DNA from 2 places in the Cohnella boryungensis genome. Region 1 is predicted to be linked to the other one. Evidence: riboswitches for the same ligand, from Rfam matches in the RefSeq annotation. Region 1 holds a riboswitch; the other holds the start of a gene.
What was found. A riboswitch is a leader RNA that binds a small molecule or an ion and turns the genes downstream of it on or off. The one in region 1 is predicted to bind cyclic di-AMP.

Region 1 (7,498 bases):
AACTACGATGTTCTCGATGGGCAGATGCTCCTCCAGCAGCTTCATGATAATCGGCGTTGTTACGTAATAAGGCAGATTAGCCACGACGCTCACGCCGGAGAGACCGGTGAATTGCTCTTTCCACAGCTGCGTCAGATCCGTCTTGAGAATGTCTCCCTGCACAATGCTGACATGGGCGTGCGGAGCCAGCACATCGCGCAGGATCGGAATCAGCCGCCGGTCGATCTCGACCGCTGCAACCTTGCCTGCGGCATGAGCCAGTCGTTCGGTCAAGGACCCGATGCCCGGACCGACCTCCAGCGCCCCGCGCGTCTCGTCCAGCTCCGCGGCTGCGATAATCTGATCCAGTACGTTCTTGTCGATCAGGAAGTTCTGGCCCAGGCTTTTCTTAAACGTAAAGCCGTGCTTGCGAATAATTTCGCGAGTTCGGTTTGAAGTTGCGATATCTTGCATAATTATCTATCGTCCTTCCTGCTCCATCTGCTCCAGAGCGGCTGCAAATTCAGCCTTCGTAATCCGGAACATGAGACATCTCTTGTGAAATTGCTTGCCGTTCGCATATCCGATGCCCAGAAGCTCTCCCATCCGCTCTCTGCGGCGCGCCGAGGCCTGATGAACGATTAGCCCCGCTTGCAGCAGATCGCTCCATTCGATCTCCGAAGCCCTGTCCTCGTTCGTCTCCGGGCCTCTCACGCGCTCCAGCGCGCGGCGAATCGCTTCATCCGAGGCGTGCTCTACGCCGATTCCTTTGCTCGAACGCGCTTCGTCCTTCGTCAGAAACGCATGCTTGCAGCCCGGCACACGTTCGGAGACGATCTTGCGGATGCGTTCGCCTGGAGCGTCCGGGTCGGTAAGCACGATGACGCCCCTGCGCTCATAGGCGAGCTCAATACGTCTGAGCACGTCCTCTCCAATCGCGGAGCCGCCCGTCTCGATCGTATCCGCCCCTACCGCCCTGCGGACCGCAGTCGTGTCGTCCTTTCCTTCCACGACAATCATTTCATGAATCATCTGTTTTCATTCCGCCTTTACGAAACCGTTCCTACAAGCGTATACGAGATTGAAGAAGACGGCAAGTCGCTCTCGCCTGGAAGCGGTGAATGCAAAAAAATCGGGAAGGCGCCCGCAGGCCCTTCCCGATTGCACGCTTATATAATCGCTTGCCAATAGATGCCCACTAGTCTGCGGACGGCTTGACCGGACCGATCACGTACACCGTAAATCCGCGCTTCAGGCCAAACTTGTTGACATGCGCTTCGCTATCGTAGTAGACGTCGATCTTCTTCCCTTTAATCGCACCGCCGGTGTCCTCGGCCCTACGGAAGCCTATGCCTTCGATGTATACCCACCAGCCGATCGGAATAACCTTCGGATCGACCGCGATCGTGCGCCCTTCCTTGACGATGGCGCCTGACGATGTCACGCCATAGCCTACGTCGCCCTTGGATTTCCCAGTAGAAGCGAATCCCGCCGAATAAGCGGTCAGCGTTACATTGCTGAGCATCCGCTTTATTTTGACGCTTTTGCCGTTCAGCTTGACGACCTTGGCCTCCCCCGCCGACGGAGCCCCATTGTAAGACAGCGTCACGACTTCCGCCTTCTTCTTCGTGCCTACGGCTACGACCTTCTGTACGGCAGGCTGAGCCACCGTTTTCTCAATCAGTTCCTGACTGACCAGCTTGCCATCCTCGTAGACGCGCTCGGTCTTGAAAACGACCAAACCGTTCTTGCCTGCGGAGATGACTTTTGTATTGCCTTCTTCGAGCTCTGCGTTGTTTTTTTCTACGATCTTGAAGGCGATCGGATGCTTGGTCTCTGTGACTTCTTTACGCACCCGGACGACCGATACGGTCATCCCCTCCTCCAAGGGTTTATCCGATGCCGGACTGATCCGGTCATGCTCGGATAGGTTGATGTTCAACGAGTCGATGACTCCCCCAACGGTATCTTCCGTCGAATAAGCAATTTGCTCACGTCCATCGGCCTTGATCTTGACGCTGACCGCGCGGTCAATGACCAATCGGCTTCCCTCTTGCAGGGTGTCCGTGGCATTCATCGAGACCCGATCATACGGCCCGATGAAGATGTTCTGCTCTTCCAGAAATCCAAGCACATTCGAGGTCTTGGTTTTCAGAACAGTTGTGATGCCTCCGTCCACCATTGTGACATTCTTGGTCGCCGCCTTCTGCAGCAATGACACGAACATGATGGTAACGGCAAAAACGAGTATTGCGCCTAATAAGGCTGCACGCAAATGCTCATGCTTCCAACGCAGTGCGAAAAGCTTGCCGGTCGGTCGTTGATCATGGGTTCCCTCAACAGGAATAATGCCCATATCCCGTTCCTCCTTCATAGCCCCGCCGTCGACTGTAATGCATGATACTTTGTCAGACGCGACTAATCCAAAATGGTTAACGACGCTTCGCTGCTCAGACCGAATTTTCGCGGTTTCGGCTGAGTCGGCTAAAGGCCGCCTTCCCCAGTTGTTCGCGCTCTTTTTTGAAGAGCACGAGCCTCAGCATCCTTTTTTTCAACACAAAAAGCCACCGAGACAGAGGATCTGTTCGTGGCTTCCGCATGTAGAAAGAAGTTGGAATGTTGCGGCACGAGGTTGACCTCTCTCTATCACGCTGGCGGGGTTAGCTGTCGGATTCGGGCAAAGAGAGTTGCCCTAACGGCTGCATGGCAGGACGAGTCACTCAGATAGAGGCGCGTCTTGACACTTGCCGTATTCACCCCAAGATTGCTCGGACCGCTTTGGACGCCTGAATTCATCGTCGCCGCGTTGGGTCCCCCACTCTTCCGTTCGGAAGATTAAGCGCACTGGAAAAGGATTGTCATATTCAAACTTTCTGTTGAAGATCATAACCTCTTTACGATCTAGGTGTAAAGACGTTGCATTGGACGAATTTGACCGTTTTCACGGAAAATCGCTTCAATGGGGAGGATTATACGGACTAAAAGCCAGTTTTTTCTTCAAACCAGTCCGTTTTCCTCCCTAATATTCCGTTTATCTCGTTAAGCCCAAACAGCGCCGCCCGTTTTCGCTAGTTATTTTTTCAATTTCTTCCACGGATATGGATTTAATTTCAGCTGCAGCCTCAGCAACCAGGCGAACGTAAGCGGACTCATTTCGCTTTCCACGATATGGGTGAGGAGCCAAATATGGGGCGTCCGTTTCCAGCAATATGCGATCCAACGGAACACGTTCGAGCACTTCCTTAGGTACCCTCGCGTTCTTGAAGGTAACCGGTCCGCCGAACGAGATATAGAAGTTCATATCCAGGCATTTTTTCGCCGTCTCCCAGCTGCCCGAGAAGCAATGCATGATGCCTCCCACCTCTTCGGCCTTCTCCTCCTTCAATAGTCTGACGACATCCTCATGGGCATCGCGATTGTGAATGACAATCGGCTTGTTCAATTTTCTGGCCAGCCGAATCTGTTCGCGGAACACCGTATGCTGAATCTCCTTCGGAGACGTGTCCCAATAATAATCCAGCCCGATCTCCCCGATCGCTACCACTTTCGGATGACTGCAAAGCCGTTCGATCCAGGCCAGATCCTCCTCCAGCCTCATATCCACAGCGTCGGTCGGATGCCAGCCGACTGCCGCGAAGATATACGGATATTTCTCCGCCAGCGCCATGGTTGAAGGAATCGTTTCGCGGTTAAAACCTATATTGACGATCGTATCGATCCCGGCCTCAAGAGCGCGGGCAATGACCTCCTCGCGGTCGTTGTCGAACTTGGGTGAATCCAGGTGAGCGTGCGTGTCGATCAGCATGTCGCAAGTTGTCTCCTTCTATAGGTAAATTCAAACATCCCATACTATTTTCTTCTATTATATAGACAGCTTCTTGCGGGTTTCGGGACTGAGCCGATCCGCGAGCGGCAGCACCTTCTCCGCCGGGTAATAGATGTAATACTTTCCTCGGTGCAAGCCTGCGATAGAGCGGATAATATCCGATCTGACGGAGATTTCCGCAAGCTCCTCCTGCTCGTCCAGAAGCAGGATGGGAGGCTTCTCTTTACTATCCGGCAGAGCGCCCGGTTGATATACGTCATAGGGGGAATCCTCCGGCGTATCGACCTCCATGTGGTAGTCCGGGTGAAGTCCGATCCTCTCCCATTCCTGGCGTACGTGATCCAGCCATTCCCGCTCTTCGCCGACCAACGGAACGTACTTGTAAAGCTGCCGATTCAGGAAGCGGCCGCAGAGGTCGGAGAGCAGATCATCCCGTTCTTCCGACCATTGCCCGAAGGCGGTCTGGACCATCGCTTCATCCAGCTTCAAATATTGACCCAACGTAAGCGAGCCGGACAGCAGAGCCCGAAGCGGCGGCAGCAGGAAATCGAATTTGTACCCGGCATGGTACAGCTCGCTCGCTCTCCGAAAAATTTGTCGCAACAAAATGTCGGAGCTTCGGGTCACAGGGTGAAAATACACCTGCCAATACATCTGATATCGGGACATCAGGTAATCTTCCACGGCATGCATCCCGCTTTCCTTCACGACAATTTTCCCTTGATAGGGCCTCAGTACGCGAAGAATGCGATCCAGGTCGAATGTTCCGTAGTTGACCCCGGTAAAGTAAGCGTCCCGCAGCAGGTAGTCCATGCGGTCCGCGTCCAGCTGGCTGGAGACGAGACTGACGACAATCGGCTTCTCGTATTTCTTGCGAATGACCGCTGCAACCCGTTCAGGGAAGAGAGAGTCCACCTCGCGAAGCACGCGGTTGACTTCGGTGGCTCCCAGTACGATCTCGCAGGTCCATTGTTCGTGGTCAAGCCCGAAATTTTGCTCCAGAGAGTGGGAAAACGGCCCGTGTCCGACATCATGCAACAAAGAAGCGCAAAGACTGAGCAATTTTTCCTCTTGCGGCCAATCGACATATCCATTACGCTCAAATTGCGAAATGATTTTCCTTGTAATTTCATATACACCCAGCGAATGGGAGAAACGACTGTGCTCTGCCCCGTGAAAAGTAAGATAGGAGGTGCCTAATTGACGGATTCTTCGAAGTCGCTGGAACTCCGACGTATTGATCAGCTTCCAGATGGTTAAATCCTGCACGTATACCGAATTGTGCACCGGATCCTTGAATACTTTTTCCTCGTGTAATTTCGTCAACATGAACCTCACCTCGATTTTAGTCGTCTTTCGACAAATTCGACCGATTATATCGACATTTGTCGAATAAAGTCGAATAACGTTTTCTTTGCGCCTCGCGTTCGCCAATCTCTTGAATTGCTTAACAATCGCTTGACTGGATAGGATTCTCAGCAATTTTTCATTTATTTTATGCCATTTCAGACCCGCTGATAGGTTGACTTTTTTGGGAATCGTTGGTACGATAGAAAACGGAAAAAAGAGAACTTTGTCGAATGTTGGCGAAAACTTGGACAGGCTTTAATCAAGAGCCGGTTGTTTTTATTTTTTACTATACGAGAGGGGTACTGCCAAATGATGAAATCTACTGGTATCGTGCGTAAAGTTGATGAACTGGGACGTGTCGTTATTCCGATCGAGCTGCGCCGCACGCTCGGAATCGGAGAGAAGGACGCGCTGGAAATCTATGTGGACGGAGAGCGCATCATGCTCAAGAAATACGAGCCCGCCTGCATCTTCTGCGGCAACGCGGAGAATGTAACTTACTTCAAAGGCAAAATTGTTTGCAGAGAATGTTTGAAGGATTTGCCTTCACCTGTGACAAATTAGAGAAAATAGTTTATAATAAAAATTGCATTCAAATAATTGTTAATTCCAACCTTTTTATACTCCTTGCCCCTCCCGGTTTCTCGTCTCGGGAGGGATTTTTTTTGTATTCCTTTCTTAATCTTCCCCGTTCTGCTCCAGCAAAGCCTGATAGACATCCCGCTTCGACAGCCCCCGGTCCGCGGCCGCCGACTTCATCGCCTCTTTGCGAGCTTGTCCCAAGCCTTCATAATGGGCAACATGCCGGGCAAGCGTCATCGATTGCCACCACGCCTCCGTTGAAAGCTCTCTCGTGGAGCTCCCAGGCTCGTTTTCCGAACGCGTTCCTTCTATTATTAGACAGCACTCTCCGAGCGGCTTATTCTGTTCAAGATAGGACAGGCACGCTTGAACCGTTCCTCTCACAGCCTCCTCATGCCGCTTGGTCAACTCCCGCACGATGGCCATCCGCCGTTCACCCCAACGCTCGCTTAAGATAGCCAGCGTTTTCTTAAGTCTGTGGGGCGACTCATAAAAAATTAGCGTGCCGGTTTCCCTCTCCAGTCCGTCCAGCAGCTTGTTAAGTCCTTTACGCTCCCTCGGCGGAAAACCGACGAACAAAAAGCGATCCGTCGGAAGTCCGGACATAATCAGCGCGGACAGAGCCGCATTCGCACCAGGGATCGGTACGACGGGAATACCCGCCGCAACCGCGTCCCGTACAAGCTCCGCGCCGGGATCCGAGATCGCAGGAATGCCCGCATCGCTTACGAGTGCGATGTGTTGTCCCTGCAGCAGCAGCCGGATCAATTCCGGGCCGCTCGCATCCCGATTATGCTCGTGATAGCTCACCAGCCGATTCTGGATGTCGAAGTGAGTCAGCAGCTTGCGTGTCTGCCGGGTATCCTCGGCCGCGATCATCTGCACTTCCTTTAAAGTGCGAATCGCCCGATAGGTCATATCCTCCAGATTCCCGATCGGCGTGGCGACCAGATACAGCGTGCCCGGCGCCTCGCGCACGGAGAAGCTGCGCTGTACGGAAGCCTCTTCGTCCGATTGCTCCACTCGATACCCGCTCTTCTTCACTGTGCCGTCCCCTCCTTTGCTCCAGTCTTCTTCGGCGAGCTTGGCTCACGGCCATTCGGTCGCTTGAAGTCCGGCAGCTCCGCTGCACGGCCATAGAATACCGCCAACAGCTCGGGGGTATACTCCCCGTCTTCCTCGTATACGATAAGCGGCGGCTGCAGTCGTACTTCGGGCTTGCCGTCACGCGTTCCTTCTATTAATACCATATTCGCCTCGGACTCCCTTCTTGGATGCACGAAACGGATTCTTTTCGGTTCAAACCGATAACGGCGCATGAGGTCGAGAATATCGACAAGCCGACTGGGTCTGTGAACCATGGCGACTCTTCCTCCGATTCGAACGGAGCGCGCGCAAGCCGCAATCACATCCTCCAGCTTGCAGCCGATCTCGTGCCTGGCCATCGCCTGATGGTAATTTTCCTTATAATCCCCGCTGCGAAGCGGCAAGTAAGGCGGATTCACCGTAACGACATCGTATCGTTCGCCTTCCGGCTTCCATTCCCGCAGATCGCCCTCGATGATCGTTACTCGATCTTCCAAGCGGTTGCGGCCGACGCTTCTGCGCGCCATATCAGCCAGCCTTGGCTGGATTTCGATCCCGTCGATGACGGCCTCGGTTCTCGTCGTGAGCAGCATCGGGATTACGCCGTTGCCGGTGCATAGGTCGAGAATGCGCCCCTTCGCCGGCACGCCGACGAACCTGGCCAGCAGAACCGCA
Region 2 (7,498 bases), on a different contig from region 1:
CGGTCTACTACGTATATGACTTCTCCGGCCGGCGTGTTCGCAAGGTCATCGAGCGGCTGAACGGGACCAGACAGAAGGAGCGGCTCTACCTTTCGGGCTATGAAATCTACCGCGAATACGGAGGGGACGGCCGAAGCCTCGCGCTGGAGAGAGAAACGCTGCACGTCATGGACAACGAGCGCAGGATCGCTTCGGTCGACATTCGAACGACGGGCGAGGACGGCTCCCCGGAACGTCTGATTCGTTATGAGGCGGGAAGCAGGCTGGAGTCGTCCGCTCTGGAGCTGGACGAACAGGGGAATGTCATGGTGTACGAGGAGTATTATCCGTTCGGCGGCACCTCTTATCAAGCGACGAGCTCCCGGGTCGAGGCTCCCCGCCGAAGGTTCAGATATTCCCTGAAGGAGAGGGACGAGGAGACGGGCCTGTATGATTACGGAGCGAGGTGCTACGCCCCCTGGCTGGCGCGGTGGCTAAGCTGCGATCCCGCAGGCTATGCCGACGGACCGAACAAATACGCCTACGTTCGCAACAATCCGATCACCTTCAAGGATAAAACCGGGATGTGGGGGGAAGCGGGTCATTACTATACGGTTTATTATGTGTCGCTTGCCGCCGGCTTCGACGAGAAAACGGCCTATCGCAACGCCTTCTACGCGCAAATGCCGGACGAGGTGGAGGAGCTGGATGCGAAGCATCTGCTGATTCAGAGCGAGCTAACCAAAATCGTCACTCTTTCCAATCTGCCGGCTGCTTCTTTCCATCTGTACGAGAGCGTCAAGCAAGGGGTATCGCAGGCTTTTATCGACACGTTTAACGGCATACAATCCGCCTATGGACAGTCGGCCGTTACGGCCGCTCCCCCGCTTACCTCTTACCAGCGAATGGAGAAGCAGCTTAATGACGTCCATAACGGCATCCATGTCTTGACGGCCGGAAGGGCGCTGGCAGAGCGCACTTACCGGGCGGACAACTTGCAGAAGTTGGAGCCCGGGACGCCGGAATTCGGCATAAATCTTCATGCGTTCGGGGACAGCTACGCCCATACCCAGATGGACAATGCAAACCGCTTGTATCATCCCGGGTGGGGGCACGCCAGGCACACGACAACGCCGGACGAGATCGAGCATAGACAGGGCACTTATTTGCAGTACGTCGCTCAGCTTTACCGCAATCTGGCCGATATTGCCAAGCGGCAGGGCCTTCCATCGCTGCTTCCGGAAAATGAAGTTTTGCTTATCGCCCGCGAGGTAAGCCTTCAGAAGGATAGCAATGCTCAAATCGCGCTCATCCGGAAGATGACGGCAGGGATGATGGGGGTTACAATGAGCGCCCGCCAGCCGGAAAAAGAGGGGCTGTTCAGTATGGAGCAGTACGGCGAGCGTTATCCGCATGAAATCGAGGATCCGGACAAACTGCTGCAGGAGTCGCGTAATCAAGCCAATCTGTACTATTGGCAGGGAAGCCACGGGAAATAGCAGCCGCTTAGCACGAAGAGGTATTTACTACGTTCCGACTATCCGGTATAACAACAGCAAAAGGCCCGCAGATGCGGGCCTTTTGCTGTTGTTATACGCTTGATCGGATTAATCAGCTTCATTCTCCGTAGCGATCTTCTTGTACGTCTCGTCGCCGAGAAAGCGGCGAGCGCCCAGATAACGCTTGGCATAGTAGCTTTCGTCGAGCGAGGTAATGGTCACGCCCTTGGAAGCGGCATGGGCAAACTTGTTATCGCCGATGTAGATGCCGACATGAGACACGCCGCTGCCGCTCGTATTGAAAAATACGAGATCGCCGGCGCGAAGCTCTTCATCGTCGATTTTCTTGCTTTTCTCCCAGCTGTACAAGTCTCTTGAGGAACGGGGAAGATCGATGCCAAGCTCATTGAACACGTATCCGGTAAATCCGGAGCAGTCAAATCCCTTGGGAGTCGTACCGCCGTACTTGTACTCCGATCCGATGAGCGGGGAGATTGCCTTGTCAAGCTTGGAGTCTGCGAACGCGCTGCCGACTTGAAAAACTAAAAGAAGGGCAAGGCCAAACAATAAGACTGAAACTTTGCGCAAAACGACTGACTCCTTCCAACGCCTACGAGGTTAGCTGAAGGGTTCGGTAGAAGGTCCCCTATGGCTCCTGAGAATCGAAGCCAATTCACCCGTAAAGATGGTTCCCCCGTTTTCCGATCGACGGAAATTCGGCATTTTATGAATTCTTTAGGTTTATATATTCGGACATTTTGACGAATTTCCTGCATCTTCTAAATGAGAATTCCTTAATCTAGGGAAAAGAAACTAGGATGAAAGCCCCCCCTTTCGCACCGAATGATTCTCGCCGATAAGAACGCCAAACCCCGGTTGCAGCCGGATAAGGGCGCAACCGGGGAATGTCCCGGGTCAAATATTGTCGAAGGTTGGGACGTGATAAGCTTACGCTTCCGAATCGCGCCACACCTGATATTGGGCCGCGGAGGTCCATATTTTCAGGAGACTGCGAACGAAATGAAAAGCTTGATGCAGCGTCACGGCGAGAAAGCCCGACCAGAGCAAGGAGATAGCCCAGGCTGCGGCGGACACGGCCAAACCGATGCCGAGCAGTGCGAAGGTGACTCCCAGCAAGGGGAAAGCTCGGCGAAGCGCCAATCCCAGGCTTTTTGGAATTCCCTCCCGCGATACCGCCCCGAATTGCATGAACTGGAAGGCCAGATGGACGATCAGTCCGTATAGCAGCCAAGCGGCGGCATAAGGAAGAAGGCCTTGAAGCCAATTTGTCAGGGAAGGCTCGGTGAAGAAGCGCTCTTTGGCCATCGGCAGCAGCCATGCGGCGGGAAGCAGAAGAAATCCGCTTTCCAGCCAGTAGAGCAGCACGACGGGCTTCCATGCTCCCCTGATTCCGTTCAATACCTGAGTTCCCTCTCCCTCCGAGCTATGATGGAAGGAGTAGAAGACTCCGGCATTGAGCAAAGGGGTCAGCACCATCCGCAAGAGCAGCATTCCGCCCAGCATCCATAGAAACTCGTGGAGAAGATCGGTCTTGAGCAGACGGAACTGCGCTTCGATGAGGAACAGATGGGCTGCGTCGGAGTTCGGGTGTTCGTTCGGATAACGCGCGAGTACGGGCGTTACGACCGAATCGATGAACCGGTAGATGAAAAATCCCCACAGCAAGCGATACAGAAACAGGATAACCACTACATGTTTATGTCGGGCGGTTATGTCCCATCCCTCTTTTAATCGTTGACGCATACGGTCACCTCACCATACCCATGATCCAATCAGGCCTTCCAGCAGCTGCGCGATGCCGATCGAGAAGCGGGAGCGCTGCTCGGAGGGCACTTCCGCCTTGAGATAGTTGTTGTATTTGCGGTTGTCGAGCACGATGTTGTAGCTGGGATCGAGTACGGCGTATTGAAGCGGCGATGCCGATTCGACCTTCAACTGGACGTTGGACTGCATGCCGTCCCAGCGCTTGCGGATGGACTGGCCGTTCTGGAATTGCAGCCATAACGTCACAGGCTCTGGACTTCCGCCATTACGGCGAAGGAGGACGCGGCTCTCATAGCCGGAGTCCGTGCGCCGCGATTGGATGCTTTCCACGGAGAAATCGGCCATCTCGCCCTGCCGGACATAGGCATGGAAGAAGGAATCCCATTTCTCCTTCGTTACCGTCTCTACCACCCTCTGAAAGTCGGAGAAGGAAGGGTGCTTGAAGCGATATTTCTGAAAGTAGGCGCGCATAATCTTGCTCATGGTTTTATCGCCGACTTGAAGTTCCAGCGCCGAGAGAACCAGCTTGCCGCGCATGTAGACATTCTCGGCGTACTGGTCGGAGGAGCTGAATTTCCAGGAAGCCTGATTAAGCGGCTCGGGATGGGTCAGATAGCTGGATTCGACCGCCAGGTTGGGAAGAACGCCGTAAATGCTGGCCATGAGCTTATCTTCCGTATACGAGGTGAAGCCTTCGTCGAGCCAAGCTTCTTCGAATTCGTTGGAGGCTACCAGTCCGTACCAGTATTGATGAGCGATCTCGTGAACGAGGGTACGCTCCAGCTCGTAGCCGGGATTATCGTTCCGGGCTGCCGCAGCGGTGACGAGCGTAGGGTATTCCATTCCGCCTGCGCCGTTGGCGTCGGCCGGAGGCACGATGATGGATAAGGTGGAATAGGGATATTCCCCATACCATTGCCCGAGCTTGGCCAAAGCGGACTTGGCCGCATGCATGTAGCGGTCCTGCAAATTTTTGTGCAGGGGATCCAGGTACAGCTTGATTCGCACGCCGGGGATTCCGGGGGAGGAGAAGGAATCTTCGACATATGCGAATTTCGGAGATGCGGACCAGGCGAAGTCGTGCACGTCGTCCGCGTAGAACTGAAAGCTTTTCCTCCCGGCGTTAACGGTCGGCGATCGAGTCAGGAATCCTGTCGCCGCGACTTTATAAGCTTCCGGCACTTCGATCTTTACGCTGTAAATGCCGAAGTCGGCGTAAAATTCGGAGTCTCCGTGATATTGGTGCAGGTTCCAGCCTTCCGTCGAACGTCCGCGCATGCCGATCGTCTCGTATACCGGAACCTTCGGAAACCATTGGCCGGCCATAATGAACTCCCCGGCTTGACCCATGCGAGCGAAGACTTCAGGCAGCTTAACCGTAAACTTCATATGCAGGGTTACGGAGGTCCCCGGCTTGACCGGCTCGGGAAGACGGAAGGTGACCAGCGTGCGGTCGTTCTTATTGCCGTCGTCGGGCTGAACGTAGTGCACGCGCGGCAGAAGCGTCTCTCCCTCCTCCGTCGTCAGGGAGGTAAGGCTCATGCTCCCGTATCCGCCGTTTTTCATTTTGTCGCCGCGCAATTGGCCGCCGGACTCCTCCATGAACGTGCTGCCCGGAGCGAAGGCGTTCGGATACAGATGCAAATACAACTCGGAGACCGATTTGCGTCCCGGGTTTTTCCACGTGACGGTTTGCTCTCCCGCTAAAGTTCCCGCGCGTTCGTCGAGGGCGACGGAAATGTGATATTCCGTGATGCGATTGCTTAGAATGGCGGCTTGCGGCTTCTGATGAGGAATATCGGCGTCGGGCTCGGACTTGGCCTCCATCGCGGAAGGCGAGACGGACGCGGGAAGCTCGCGCAGAGAGGCGGCAGGCATAGCATATTGGTTCACCCAAGCGTCGGCAAACCCGAATCGGACAGACAGAACCAGCACAGTGGCGGCGGCGACGAATAGCAATATTCGCAGCGAGCGGCGCTCAGGCATACGGACAACCTCCCGTTGACAAGCATCTACGAGATATATATGTAGGTTGTCCGTGGATTATATCTAGGGATTGCCGCGAAAAGACGGGGCGTCGGGAGGGAGACGGATTACAAGAAGCCGGCAACGGGTAAAGGCTATGCATAGGCAATTGTCGGTGGCTGTCGTGCAGGGAAAGCTTCGCGTAGACGTAAACGGTATGCAAATAAAGCGCAGGCGCGCAGAGGAGAGAGCAGGATGAAACTCGTATTGTTGTCCGGCGGTTCCGGCAAGCGGCTGTGGCCTTTATCCAACGATTCCCGATCCAAGCAGTTTCTAAGGGTGCTGGAAGGGCCTGATCTTAAGCCGGAATCTATGGTCGAAAGGGTATGGAGGCAGCTTGCGGAATCGGGCTTCGCCGAGTCCGCCTACGTCGCGACGAACAGAGGCCAGGCGGAGATGATCCGGAGCCAGCTTGGGGACGATGTTCCGATGATTATCGAGCCGGAGCGGCGAGATACGTTTCCCGCGATTGCGCTGGCAGCATCGTATTTGTATTCCGTCGAAAAGGTTCCGCTGGATACGGTTATCGGGGTTATGCCGGTAGACCCGTATGTGGAGCAGCCTTTCTTCGACCATATCGGCAAAATGGAGCAAGTGCTGGAAGCGACAGGAGCGAGCCTGGCATTGATCGGCGTTGTGCCGACCGTTCCTTCCGAGAAATACGGCTATATCGTTCCCATTGAAGGGAGAGGCGCCCTGGCCGAGGGAATCCGCGAAGTATCCTGCTTCCGCGAGAAGCCCGGCCGCGAAGCGGCGGCGGAGCTGATTGCCCGCGGAGCGCTCTGGAATTGCGGCGTGTTCGCCTTTAAGCTCGGATATTTGATCTCCTGGCTGGAGGCGCGAGATCTGCCCATTCGATACGAAAGGATGCTGGAGCGTTACCGGGAGCTTAACAAAACGAGCTTCGATTATGAGATCGTGGAAAAAGAGGAGAAGGTCGTCGTGCTTCCCTACGACGGCTTCTGGAAGGATCTCGGGACGTGGAATACGTTGACGGAGGAGACGGGCAATCGGCAGCTTGGCGAAGGAATTGTGACCGCCGATTCGGGAAATACCCATCTGATCAATGAGCTGGATATTCCGGTGACGATAATCGGAATTGAAGACGCCGTTGTGGCCGCAAGCCCGGACGGCATTCTCGTCACGCTTAAGAAGGAAAGCCCTCGCATCAAGGAGGTCATGGAAGAGGTGCGGAACAGGCCGATGTACGAGGAGCGAAGATGGGGGAGCTATCGCGTCGTCGATTTTGTCAAATATCCCGAGGGCTACGAGGTGTTGACCAAGCGGCTCCGGATCAAATCCGGCAGCAACATCAGCTATCATCATCACCAGAATCGGAGCGAGGTGTGGACGATCGTGAGCGGAATCGCGGACGTGGTCATCAACGAAAGGCCGTACCATGTGAAGCCCGGCGATGTCGTGCGGATTCCGGAAGGGACGAAGCATAGCATCAAGGGAATCACGGATGTCGAGCTGATCGAGGTTCAGACAGGCTCCGAATTGACGGAAGGAGACGTTAAGCGAATGTGTATGGAGTGGGAGGAGATTCCGTTCCATCAATTTATATGAGCCAAAACCTCGAATAAGCGTTGCCACAAGGGCGGGGGGCCCTTGCGGCAACGCTTTGTCGTTTGTCAGGCTCGTGCTGCGGGATTTCCGAAGCTGCGACTCACTCTGCGAGGAGCGGAGTGACGCTGCCGTAGCAGCAAAGGGTCAGCCGATGCAAGGCGCGCGTACAGGCGACATAGAGCAGCTTCGCATCCTGCGGGGAGCCGGAGTAGCCTTGGCCGTCGGCGTCTGTAACGAGCACGGAGTCGAACTCCAATCCCTTGGCGAGGTAGACGGGAACGACCGTAATCCCCCCGTGATAGCGGGTGTGGCTCTCGGAGATCAGGTTGGCCGGAAACCCGGACTCAGCCAGCTGTGCGGCAAGCCGCGCGCACGCCTCGTCCGTACGGCCGATAATGGCGATGGTCTGCATGCCGTGCTCTTGATTGGCGCGTATGAAGCTTTCGATATACGGGAGCGTTTCCTCCGGGCTCTCCAGCACCGCAAGCTCCACGGGGTCGCCGCTGCGGAAGACAGGTGACGCCGGGGGCAGTCCGGTTTGCGTATGCGGAAGAATGCGGTTGGCGAATTCGATGATTTCCAGCGTGGAGCGATAGCTCATCTGCAAAGCGTGATAGGAGCGATAATCCGCCGCGAAAACG

Region 2: linked by a shared signal. The riboswitch ahead of ACFO1S_RS26015 (C40 family peptidase) and the one ahead of ACFO1S_RS07715 (G5 domain-containing protein) in region 1 are both predicted to bind cyclic di-AMP.

What each region holds. Positions count from the first base shown of each region.
Region 1 is NZ_JBHSED010000012.1:24,798-32,295, reverse strand. It holds gene rsmA (16S rRNA (adenine(1518)-N(6)/adenine(1519)-N(6))-dimethyltransferase RsmA) at 1-453, opposite strand, end outside; gene rnmV (ribonuclease M5) at 460-1,011, opposite strand; gene ACFO1S_RS07715 (G5 domain-containing protein) at 1,178-2,335, opposite strand; cyclic di-AMP (ydaO/yuaA leader) riboswitch at 2,614-2,831, opposite strand; gene ACFO1S_RS07710 (TatD family hydrolase) at 3,011-3,784, opposite strand; gene ACFO1S_RS07705 (HD domain-containing protein) at 3,842-5,134, opposite strand; gene ACFO1S_RS07700 (AbrB/MazE/SpoVT family DNA-binding domain-containing protein) at 5,465-5,719, shown strand; gene rsmI (16S rRNA (cytidine(1402)-2'-O)-methyltransferase) at 5,834-6,781, opposite strand; gene ACFO1S_RS07690 (tRNA1(Val) (adenine(37)-N6)-methyltransferase) at 6,778-7,498, opposite strand, start outside.
Region 2 is NZ_JBHSED010000068.1:41,285-48,782, reverse strand. It holds gene ACFO1S_RS26020 (SpvB/TcaC N-terminal domain-containing protein) at 1-1,478, shown strand, start outside; gene ACFO1S_RS26015 (C40 family peptidase) at 1,587-2,066, opposite strand; cyclic di-AMP (ydaO/yuaA leader) riboswitch at 2,071-2,210, opposite strand; gene ACFO1S_RS26010 (hypothetical protein) at 2,427-3,242, opposite strand; gene ACFO1S_RS26005 (M1 family metallopeptidase) at 3,252-5,249, opposite strand; gene ACFO1S_RS26000 (sugar phosphate nucleotidyltransferase) at 5,484-6,857, shown strand; gene ACFO1S_RS25995 (HelD family protein) at 6,958-7,498, opposite strand, start outside.